Regions from separate parts of the Pseudomonas sp. LBUM1643 genome, predicted to be linked through region 3. Evidence: riboswitches for the same ligand, from Rfam matches in the RefSeq annotation. Region 3 holds a riboswitch; each other region holds the start of a gene.
What was found. A riboswitch is a leader RNA that binds a small molecule or an ion and turns the genes downstream of it on or off. The one in region 3 is predicted to bind cobalamin.
Positions count from the first base shown of each region.

Region 1 (3,270 bases), 1.8 Mb from region 3:
GGTCTTCAGGGCTGATCAGGTCAGCCTTGTTGAGGATCACCAGGTCGGCGCTGGCCAGTTGGTCGGCGAACAGTTCGTGCAGCGGCGACTCGTGATCCAGGTTCGGGTCGAGTTTGTGCTGGGCGTCGACCTGATCCGGGAAAGCAGCAAAGGTGCCAGCCGCCACGGCCGGGCTGTCGACCACGGTGATCACCGCGTCAACGGTGCAGGCACTGCGGATTTCCGGCCACTGGAAGGCTTGCACCAGTGGTTTTGGCAAGGCGAGGCCGGAGGTTTCGATAAGGATGTGGTCGAGGTCGCCACGACGGGCAACGAGTTCGCGCATCACCGGGAAAAATTCTTCCTGGACGGTGCAGCACAGGCAACCGTTGGCCAGCTCATAGACGCGGCCGTTGGCTTCTTCTTCGGTGCAGCCGATGGCGCACTGCTTGAGGATTTCACCGTCGATGCCCAGCTCGCCAAACTCGTTGACGATGACGGCGATGCGCCGGCCCTGAGCGTTGTCGAGCATGTGCCGCAGCAAGGTGGTCTTGCCCGAGCCGAGGAAGCCGGTAACGATGGTGACGGGGAGTTTGGCCAGTGTTTTCATCGGATGCCCTTTGGCAAGGTGGCGGGCATGCGGGACGACAATCGCTGCGACAGGTGCGCGCGCGGAAGAGTTCGCCACCGGATCACCCCGCCCGGTTGTAGTGAGAATCTGTTTCGAGGCAGGTCTCCTGGCTGACGGCGTGCCGGGCAGTTTCGCCTGGCATTCGCTGCGCCTTCCCGCGAACCCGTTGGACAGGGTTTGCAGTGGCGTGGCAGCGAACATCACCGTTCACAGTTGCGGGGGCAGCCGCGGCTTGAACCGCGTTCCCTTCTTAGCTTCGGCAAATACCGAAGAACCTCGAATGCGCAAGGCTACGCATGGTCTTGGGGCGGGTCAATCGTTGAGCTTCACGCGCTCCCCTGTAGGAGCTGCCGAAGGCTGCGATCTTTTGACTTTGCTTTAAAAACAAAATCAAAAGATCGCAGCCTTCGGCAGCTCCTACATAGAGCCCATTAGTCTTCGCCCCTAACGAGAACCCTTGCCAATTGACGCCAAACCCCGCCCATGCTCTCCTACACGCCTTGTTACGGGTGCCCTTCACAGGGTGAAACGGGAAACCGGTGAATCATGTGCTTTACTCAAGGCCATGTCAGTCCGGTGCTGCCCCCGCAACGGTAAGCGATTGAAGAATCAAATCCACTGTGCCAGCAGTTCGGCATGGGAAGGTGATTCTTGCAGGTTGAGGCCAAACCCCAGCCCCTCGTGAGCCCGGAGACCGGCCCGCAACACACAGTGATTTTTCACCTTCACTGAATAACAAACCCGCGGTGGGCGGGCGCTGTTGCATCTCTGCGTGCCCGATTCGCAGGGATCTTCCATGCGCTCTATTCACCCGCTGACAGACCAGAGGGAAGCGCCATGTCGACCATCAGCACCACCGGCAGCAACACCGCCAGCAGCACCACGACCCTGACTCAACGCCTGACCGCCGCCTTGTGTGCGTCGATCCTGGGCGCATGCCTTGTGTACTTTGCCGGGTTCTCCCACATCGAAGCGGTGCACAACGCCGCCCACGATACCCGTCACAGCTCCGCATTCCCGTGCCATTGAGACCTGCCGACATGATCAAGCGTATTGCGCAAACCGCAGGTTTCACCGGGCTGCTGGCCGCCCTCCTGCTGACCCTGCTGCAAAGCTTCTGGGTCGCTCCGCTGATTTTGCAGGCCGAGACCTACGAAAAATCAGAGCCTGTCGCGGTAGAAATCCATGAGCATACCGGCACTGCCATGGCCGCTCATGCCCACGATGCCGAAGCCTGGGAGCCGCAAGACGGCTGGCAGCGCGTGCTGTCCACCACCGGTGGCAACCTGGTTGTAGCGGTTGGTTTCGCCTTGATGCTCGCTGGCCTCTACACCCTGCGTGCGCCCAATAGCACCGCGCAAGGCTTGCTGTGGGGCCTGGCCGGTTACGCCACGTTCGTCCTCGCGCCAACCCTGGGCCTGCCGCCTGAACTGCCAGGCACTGCCGCTGCCGACCTGGCGCAACGCCAGATCTGGTGGATCGGCACCGCCGCCTCTACCGCCGTCGGGATCGCACTGATCGTGTTCAGCCGTCACTGGCTGATGAAGGTCCTGGGCGTGGCGATCCTGGCCGTTCCCCATGTGATCGGCGCGCCGCAACCGGAAGTGCACTCGATGCTCGCCCCGGAAGCGCTGGAAGCTCAATTCAAAATCGCTTCGCAGTTGACCAACGTCGCGTTCTGGCTGGCCCTGGGCCTGATCAGCGCCTGGTTGTTCCGCCGCAAAGGTGAAGGCCAATACCGCGCATGACCCATGCCAGCACAGCGCCGACGCTCGTGGTCGGCCTGGGCTGCCAACGCGGCTGCCCGGTCAGCACGTTGCAGGCACTGCTCGACCAGGCCCTTCAGGCGCATCAGATCGAACTTCACCAGATCAAGGCACTTGCCAGCATCGACCTGAAGCGTGACGAGCCTGGCCTGATCGAGCTCGCCAAACAGTTGGGATTACCGATCATGTACTTCAGCAGCGAGCAGTTGGCGGGTTATCAAGAGCAACTCAGCCATCATTCGGACATCGCCTTTGAGCGCACGGGTTGCTATGGCATCGCCGAAAGCGCCGCACTGGCCCTCGCCGAACAGCTGGCTGACGCACCGGCAAAGCTGCTGATTTCGCGACAAAAATACGCTCAGGCCACCCTCGCATTGGCGTGCACCGCTTAAAATCCTCAATAATCCCCACCCCGATCATGAGCAATCTTCATCTGAAGGTGTGCCTCGCCCCTTTTTTCACAGGATACGACGATGACTGTCTTCTTCATTGGCGCAGGTCCCGGCGACCCGGAACTGATCACCGTCAAAGGCCAGCGGCTGATTCGCAGCTGTCCTGTAATCATCTATGCAGGATCTCTGGTGCCCACTGCAGTCTTGGAGGGGCATCACGCCGAAACGGTGGTGAACAGCGCCGAACTGCATCTGGAGCAGATCATTGAATTGATCAAAACCGCCCACAGCGAAGGCAAGGATGTGGCGCGGGTGCATTCCGGTGATCCGAGCCTGTACGGCGCGATTGGCGAACAGATCCGCTACTTGCGTGAGCTCGACATCCCGTTTGAAATCATTCCCGGCGTGACCGCAACCGCGGCTTGCGCTGCACTGTTGGGGGCTGAACTGACGCTGCCGGATATTTCCCAAAGCGTGATTCTGACCCGTTATGCCGACAAAA
Region 1 covers NZ_CP166813.1:3,606,105-3,609,374, forward strand. Annotated here, with positions in the region: gene cobW (cobalamin biosynthesis protein CobW) at 1-589, opposite strand, end outside; cobalamin riboswitch at 690-904, opposite strand; cobalamin riboswitch at 1,101-1,327, shown strand; gene ACA063_RS16125 (CbtB domain-containing protein) at 1,448-1,639, shown strand; gene ACA063_RS16130 (CbtA family protein) at 1,651-2,358, shown strand; gene ACA063_RS16135 (cobalamin biosynthesis protein) at 2,355-2,768, shown strand; gene cobM (precorrin-4 C(11)-methyltransferase) at 2,850-3,270, shown strand, end outside.
Region 1: it holds a riboswitch for cobalamin, as region 3 does, so the genes downstream of both, ACA063_RS16125 (CbtB domain-containing protein) here and cobO (cob(I)yrinic acid a,c-diamide adenosyltransferase) in region 3, are expected to answer to the same signal.

Region 2 (3,270 bases), 2.4 Mb from region 3:
GCCGGCTTTCAGGAATCGCGACAGGCCGAAGCCCAGGGCAACACTGCCGGCAATGAACAGCGTGGGGTTGCTGCGCGCCAGATCGGCTGCATCGTGCAGCAGCTGTTCGGCACTTTTGCCACGCAGATTGCCGGCCAGCCCGCTCATGGACTCGGCCATATCGGCCAGGTAGTCGGACATACCGAGCGTGTCCTTGCTTTCTATCTCGGAGACAAAAGATTTCGCCCCCTGGGCCAGTGCCTCGATCTGGTCTGCTGCTGTGTCACGGTACTGCCCGAACTGCGCATCCGCTTGCTGCCGCGCATCACCAAGGGCCTCGGTAACGCCCTCCTTCAAATGTTGAAAATCGGCTTCCGGTCTTCCGGAGTCCTGACGATCGGTCTGACCGTCAGTCCTGCTGTCTGAACTATTCATGACGTCCCTCGCTGTTCAAAAAAAAGCGTTATCGGGTACGCCACGAGCGCTCGCAGCCCCCCTCAGTTCAGATGACGGAGCGACGTTGAAAGGAGTTCCAACAAAATGATGAGCGACGTGAACCCTCGGATACACGGGAGGAAAATGCTCGCTGATGAAAGAGAATGAAAAAGAATTTCAAAGAATCACTGCGGTCTATCACTGACCATCGCAAGAGTAGGTACTCATGAAATTCTCACAATTCTGCCAGGCACTCTCCAATCGAGCCGGCAGCTCAAAAACCTTCCTCACCGCCATTGTCCTGATCATCGTATGGGCACTCACAGGTCCCTATTTCCACTACAACGACACGTGGCAACTGATCATCAACACCTCCACCACGATCATCACGTTCCTGATGGTCTTCCTCATCCAGAACACCCAAAACCGCGACAACGATATCTTGCATCTGAAAATCGACGAGCTGATTCGAGCCACCCAAGAAGCGCAGAACGCTACCTTGTCACTGGACAAAATGGGGAGCCGGGACCTGAGGAAGCTGCGTAAGCATTACAGCTCTTTGGGGGATGTTGAGGCGATCAAGGTGAGTGATTGAAGCCTACGGCGAACGCAACCAATACCTGGAAAAAACGCAGTTCGGTCCGCTTTTGATTTGCACTTGATTTGCTTTTGATGTGCTTTTGATTTGCTTTTGATCTTCTTGCCCCCTCGTAAGGCCGAGCGCAGGTTCTGCGCAGTGGGTAACCCGGCAAGGATGCCGGGTTAGCCGCGCACGGCCATGGATGGCCGATCGCGGCGGGCCCACGGAGCAGGACCGGAGCGAGGGTATGCCGAGCCTTAGCGAGGCACCGCACGAAAGGGGCAAGAGCCCTTGGTTACTTGGGGCTCTTCCAAGTGACTCGCTGTAAAAGCGAAACCAATAGTAGCCATGACCGCAGAAACGGATATGTACACCAACAACAATCCCACCGCCGATCAGGCCGCCATCGCCGGCAAGCCAGCTCCCACAGTTTGATCGGTGTACATATGGGAGAAACTTGTTGCCTGACAGGTCGTCATCGCGAGCAGGCTCACTCCTACAGTTAATCCGGGTGCATCTGGGGGATGTGGCTTGGTTGTCAGGACGCCATCGCGAGCAAGCTTTGCTCCTACAGTAGATCTGGGTGCATCGGGGTTAGACAGGTTCCCCTCGGACGGTCTGATCGACTACCATGCCGCCGCCGGTTTCCACATGGGATTAATAGGGAATCCGTGATGCTCACACAGCATCAAACGGAACTGCCCCCGCAACTGTAGATGCTGAGCCTGCTCCACGAACGCCACTGGGATCACCCCCGGGAAGGCCGGAACCAGGCGATGACGCATCAGTCAGGAGACCTGCCGGCCAAGCAAATCACTAACCGGCGGGGTGTCCGGGAAGGACATCCTTGTCGCGTGCGTCACTTCGGTGATCGGCCTTGCACTGCCCTTGCCGCAGCGTTCGATGATGTGTTTCCAGACCGTATACCTCTGCTCCGTGTACGGTTCAAATGGAGATCGCCTCATGCTGCTGCCCCGCTTCGCCACCCTCCTCTCGGGCCTGGGTCTTTGCGCCCTCGCCCAGGCGAACCCGACACAGTATCCCCTCACCGTCGAAAACTGCGGTAGCACGCTGACGTTCCAGCACGCGCCTGTCCGGGCCGTGACCATTGGCCAGGCCGGCACTGAAATGCTCTATGCCATGGGCTTGAGCGACAAGCTGGTCGGCACATCGTTGTGGTTCAACGATGTCCTGTCCACGTACAAGACCCAGAACGACAAGATCGAACGCCTGGCCGACAACGAGCCGAGTTTCGAAGCGGTGATCGGCAAACGTCCTGAACTGGTGGCGGTGGAGCTGGAATGGATGGTCGGTCCGCAAGGCGCAGTGGGCACTCGCGAGCAGTTTCATGAGCTGAATATTCCGACCTACCTGATGCCCTCCGATTGCGAAGCCAAAGACAACCTGGTCGGCGCCGATGGCACGCGGCTGGAGGCGTTTCGCATCGACAGCATTTACAAAAGCATCAGCCAATTGGCGCAGATCTTTGATGTTCAGGCCCGTGGCGAGCAGTTGAACGCCGAACTCAAGGCCAGCCTGGCGAAGTCGATGGCTACGGTGCAGAACAAGGACCTGAAGCACACCAGCGCGCTGTTCTGGTTCTCCAGCGCCAGCCTCGACATCGACCCGTACGTCGCCGGCCACAAGGGCATCCCGGATTTCATGCTCAACACCTTGGGCGTGCGCAACGTCGTTGAGTCCAACGAGGAATGGCCGACAGTGGGCTGGGAAACCATCGCCAAGGCCAACCCGACGTTCCTGGTGATTGCGCGCATGGACCGCCGGCGATTCCCTGCTGACGATCATGAAAAGAAACTGCAATTCCTGCGCAGTGACCCGGTGACGCGCAACATGGACGCGGTGAAAAACAACCGGATCATTATCCTCGACGCCATGGCGATGCAGGCCAGCGTCAGAATGTTCGACGGCCTTGAAACACTGGCGACCGCCATCAATGGCTACGACCTGCCGCAATGACCAGGACGCTGATTCGCACGCTGCTGGCGCTCGCGACACTGCTGCTGGCAGTGATCGCTGGCGTGGCCATTGGTGAAACGCCGATCGAGCCGAGCGTGGTGTTCCAGGTGTTGGCCAACAAGCTGTGGGCAGCCGGGCATGTGCTTGATCCCATCGACGAAGGCATCGTCTGGAACTACCGCCTGACCCGCGCCCTGGTGGCCGCTGCCTGTGGCGCCGGGCTGGCGACTTGCGGGGTGATCCTGCAGTCGTTGTTGCGCAATCCGTTGGCTGATCCTTACCTGCTCGGCATCTCCGCC
Region 2 covers NZ_CP166813.1:4,203,236-4,206,505, forward strand. Annotated here, with positions in the region: gene ACA063_RS18885 (hypothetical protein) at 1-414, opposite strand, end outside; gene ACA063_RS18890 (low affinity iron permease family protein) at 641-1,009, shown strand; cobalamin riboswitch at 1,619-1,813, shown strand; gene ACA063_RS18895 (ABC transporter substrate-binding protein) at 1,958-2,971, shown strand; gene ACA063_RS18900 (FecCD family ABC transporter permease) at 2,968-3,270, shown strand, end outside.
Region 2: it holds a riboswitch for cobalamin, as region 3 does, so the genes downstream of both, ACA063_RS18895 (ABC transporter substrate-binding protein) here and cobO (cob(I)yrinic acid a,c-diamide adenosyltransferase) in region 3, are expected to answer to the same signal.

Region 3 (3,270 bases):
ACGATAAACCGCCTCGGCCCCGCGCCCACCGTTCGGGCTCAGCCCACGGGCGATCGGTTGAAGCTCGGTGCTGGTCAAAGAGTGGTGATAGGTATGCCCGCGCAGTGAGCCTTCGGGCAAATCGACCGCCTGCAACGCCAGCGCCGCCAGTCGCTTTTGCATCACTGCATCTCCCGCCAACAAGCCGACCAGCTTCGCGCGCGTGCCGTCGACATCGGTCAATGAGTCGAGCAGGTACAACATGCCGCCACACTCGGCCAGCAGTGGTTTACCAGCGCTATGGTGAGCACGAATCGCATTCAGCATCGAGGTGTTCTGTGACAGTGTTACATGGTGCAATTCGGGATAACCGCCTGGCAGATACAGGCTGTCCGCGTCGGGCAAATGGGCGTCCCGGATCGGCGAGAAAAACAGCAACTCGGCACCCATGGCCCTCAGTAAATCCAGGCTCGCGCCATAGGTGAAAGCGAACGCTTCATCACGGGCCACGGCAATCCGCACGCCCGCCAGCAAGGGCTCGGCGACGATCACATCCGGCGCGGCGAATTCCACCGCCGGGGGCAACGCAACTTCGCAACTGCCAGCCAGTGCATCGGCTGCGGCATCGAGGCGCAGGTCCAGGTCGTTCAACTCACTCGCTTGCACCAGGCCGAGATGCCGGCTCGGCAATTGAATCCCGGTTTCTCTGGACAATGCGCCGTACCAACGCAACCCTTCCGTCAGGCTGCCTTCGAGCAACTGCGCATGGCGCAAGGTACCGACCCGATTGGCCAATACGCCGGCAAACGGCAAGTTTGGCTGATACCGCGCCAACCCCAACGCCAGCGCACCAAAGGTCTGCGCCATGGCCGTGCCGTCGATCACGGCCAGCACCGGCACACCGAAATGCCGCGACAGATCGGCACTGGACGGTGTGCCGTCGAACAGCCCCATGACGCCTTCAATGAGGATCAGGTCTGCCTCACCCGCGGCTTCCCACAGGAGCCGACGGCTGTCCTGCTCGCCAACCATCCACATGTCCAGTTGATAGACCGGCGAACCGCTGGCGCGCTCGAGAATCATCGGGTCCAGAAAGTCCGGACCGCATTTGAATACGCGGACCTTGCGCCCCTGATTGCGATGCAAACGGGCCAGCGCAGCGGTGACGGTGGTCTTGCCCTGACCGGAGGCCGGCGCGGCGATGAGTACCGCGGGGCAATGACGGGGTTGATTCACAATTCGACGCCTTTTTGCGCTTTGATCCCGGCCTGGAACGCATGCTTGATCACGCCCATTTCGGTCACGGTGTCAGCCAGTTCAATCATTTCCGGTTTGGCGCCGCGCCCGGTTACCACGACGTGCTGCATCGGCGGGCGGGCCTGCAAATCGCTGAGTACCTGATCGAGGTCGAGATAGCCGTGCTTGAGCGCGATGTTCAACTCGTCCAGCACCACCAGACCTATCGACGGATCGCGCAACAATTCACGAGAAACTGCCCACGCCGCTTCGGCAGCAGCAATGTCACGCTGACGGTCCTGGGTTTCCCAGGTGAAACCTTCGCCCATCACATGAAAACGCACCTGCTCCGGAAAGCGGCGGAAGAACAGTTCTTCACCGGTGCTGTTACGCCCCTTGATGAACTGCACTACACCACACTGCATACCATGCCCCATGGACCGGGCAAGCATGCCGAACGCCGAGCTGCTTTTGCCCTTGCCGTTGCCGGTGAGCACCAGCAGCAGGCCGCATTCATTCGGGGAGTTGGCGATGCGTTCGTCGATCACGGCTTTTTTGCGCAACATGCGCGCCAGGTGGCGTTCGTCGCGATCAGGGGTATCAGTCATGGGGAAGCTCTCCGTTGGGGCTGGATAACGGCGGGCAGGCACAAGAATAGACGGCAAAAAGCCTGGCATCGCCCACCGTGATGCCGCTGGATGGATCAGGCCGGTCTCCGGGCTCATGAGCGGCTTGACGCCGAACTGCGCGCCTTCCCATACCGATAATCGACACAGTGGCACAAGGCGCAGTTTTTACTCATTTACCGTTGCGGGGGCAGCGCCGGGATCGCGAAGCTTCGTGCAACAAAGCGATCACTCACCGGCTTCCCTGTTTCACTCTGTCGACGACGTCACAGAGCACCTGAAACAAGCCGCGAAGGTTAGAGGGTTGGGGGTGGAGCGTCAATTAAAGACGGGACTTGTCTGCGCGAATAACTGCCGCAGATCGTTTGATTGATTGTGCCCCGTTGAACCATCGCACATTTGCGCTTCTCTACTGATCAGGTCAATGCATTTAAAGGGAAGATCAGCATGCGCAAACCCCAGCTCGTTCTCGTCATCGCGCTCGCCGGAGGTCTCGTCGCCTGCGGTGAAACCTCCAGCCTGCAAGTCTCCGACGGCACCGGTCCGTCACCCAAGCTGCCAGAACCGAACAAGACCCTGATACCGACGGTGAACATCGCCCCGGCCGTCGGCTGGGCTGACGGTGCCAAACCGACAGCCGCGGCCGGCACGCAGGTGGCGGCATTTGCCGAAGGGCTCGATCACCCACGCTGGCTCTACGTGCTGCCCAATGGTGATGTGCTGGTGGCGGAAACCAACGCACCGCCAAAGCCCGATGATGGCAAAGGCATAAAAGGCTGGGTCATGAAGACCGTCATGGGACGCGCGGGGGCTGGCGTCCCAAGTCCAAATCGCATCACGCTGCTGCGGGACAAGGATCACGACGGCATTGCTGAAACCCGCACCGTGTTTCTGGAGAACCTGAATTCGCCCTTCGGCATGACCCTGGTCGGCAATGATCTGTATGTCGCCGACACCGACCGCTTGTTGCGTTTCCACTATGCAGACGGTGACACGGCGATCAAATCGCAACCGATCAAAGTGGTCGACTTGCCGGGTGGTACGCTGAACCATCACTGGACCAAAAACGTTATCGCCAGCAAGGATGGCAACAAGCTTTACGTCACCGTTGGCTCCAACAGCAACGTCGCGGAAAACGGAATGGACAAGGAAGAAGGCCGCGCGGCCATTTGGGAAGTGGATCGCGCGACCGGCAATCACCGAATTTTCGCTTCGGGCCTGCGCAATCCCAACGGCATGGCCTGGGAGCCGGATAGCGGCGCGTTATGGACCGCTGTCAACGAACGTGACGAAATCGGCAGTGACCTGGTGCCGGACTACATCACCTCGGTCAAGGACGGGGCCTTTTATGGCTGGCCGTTCAGCTATTACGGCCAACATGTAGACGTTCGCGTTGAGCCACAAAACCCCGACCTGGTGGCCAAGGCGA
Region 3 covers NZ_CP166813.1:1,814,525-1,817,794, reverse strand. Annotated here, with positions in the region: gene ACA063_RS08185 (cobyrinic acid a,c-diamide synthase CobB) at 1-1,215, opposite strand, end outside; gene cobO (cob(I)yrinic acid a,c-diamide adenosyltransferase) at 1,212-1,823, opposite strand; cobalamin riboswitch at 1,905-2,137, opposite strand; gene ACA063_RS08175 (PQQ-dependent sugar dehydrogenase) at 2,289-3,270, shown strand, end outside.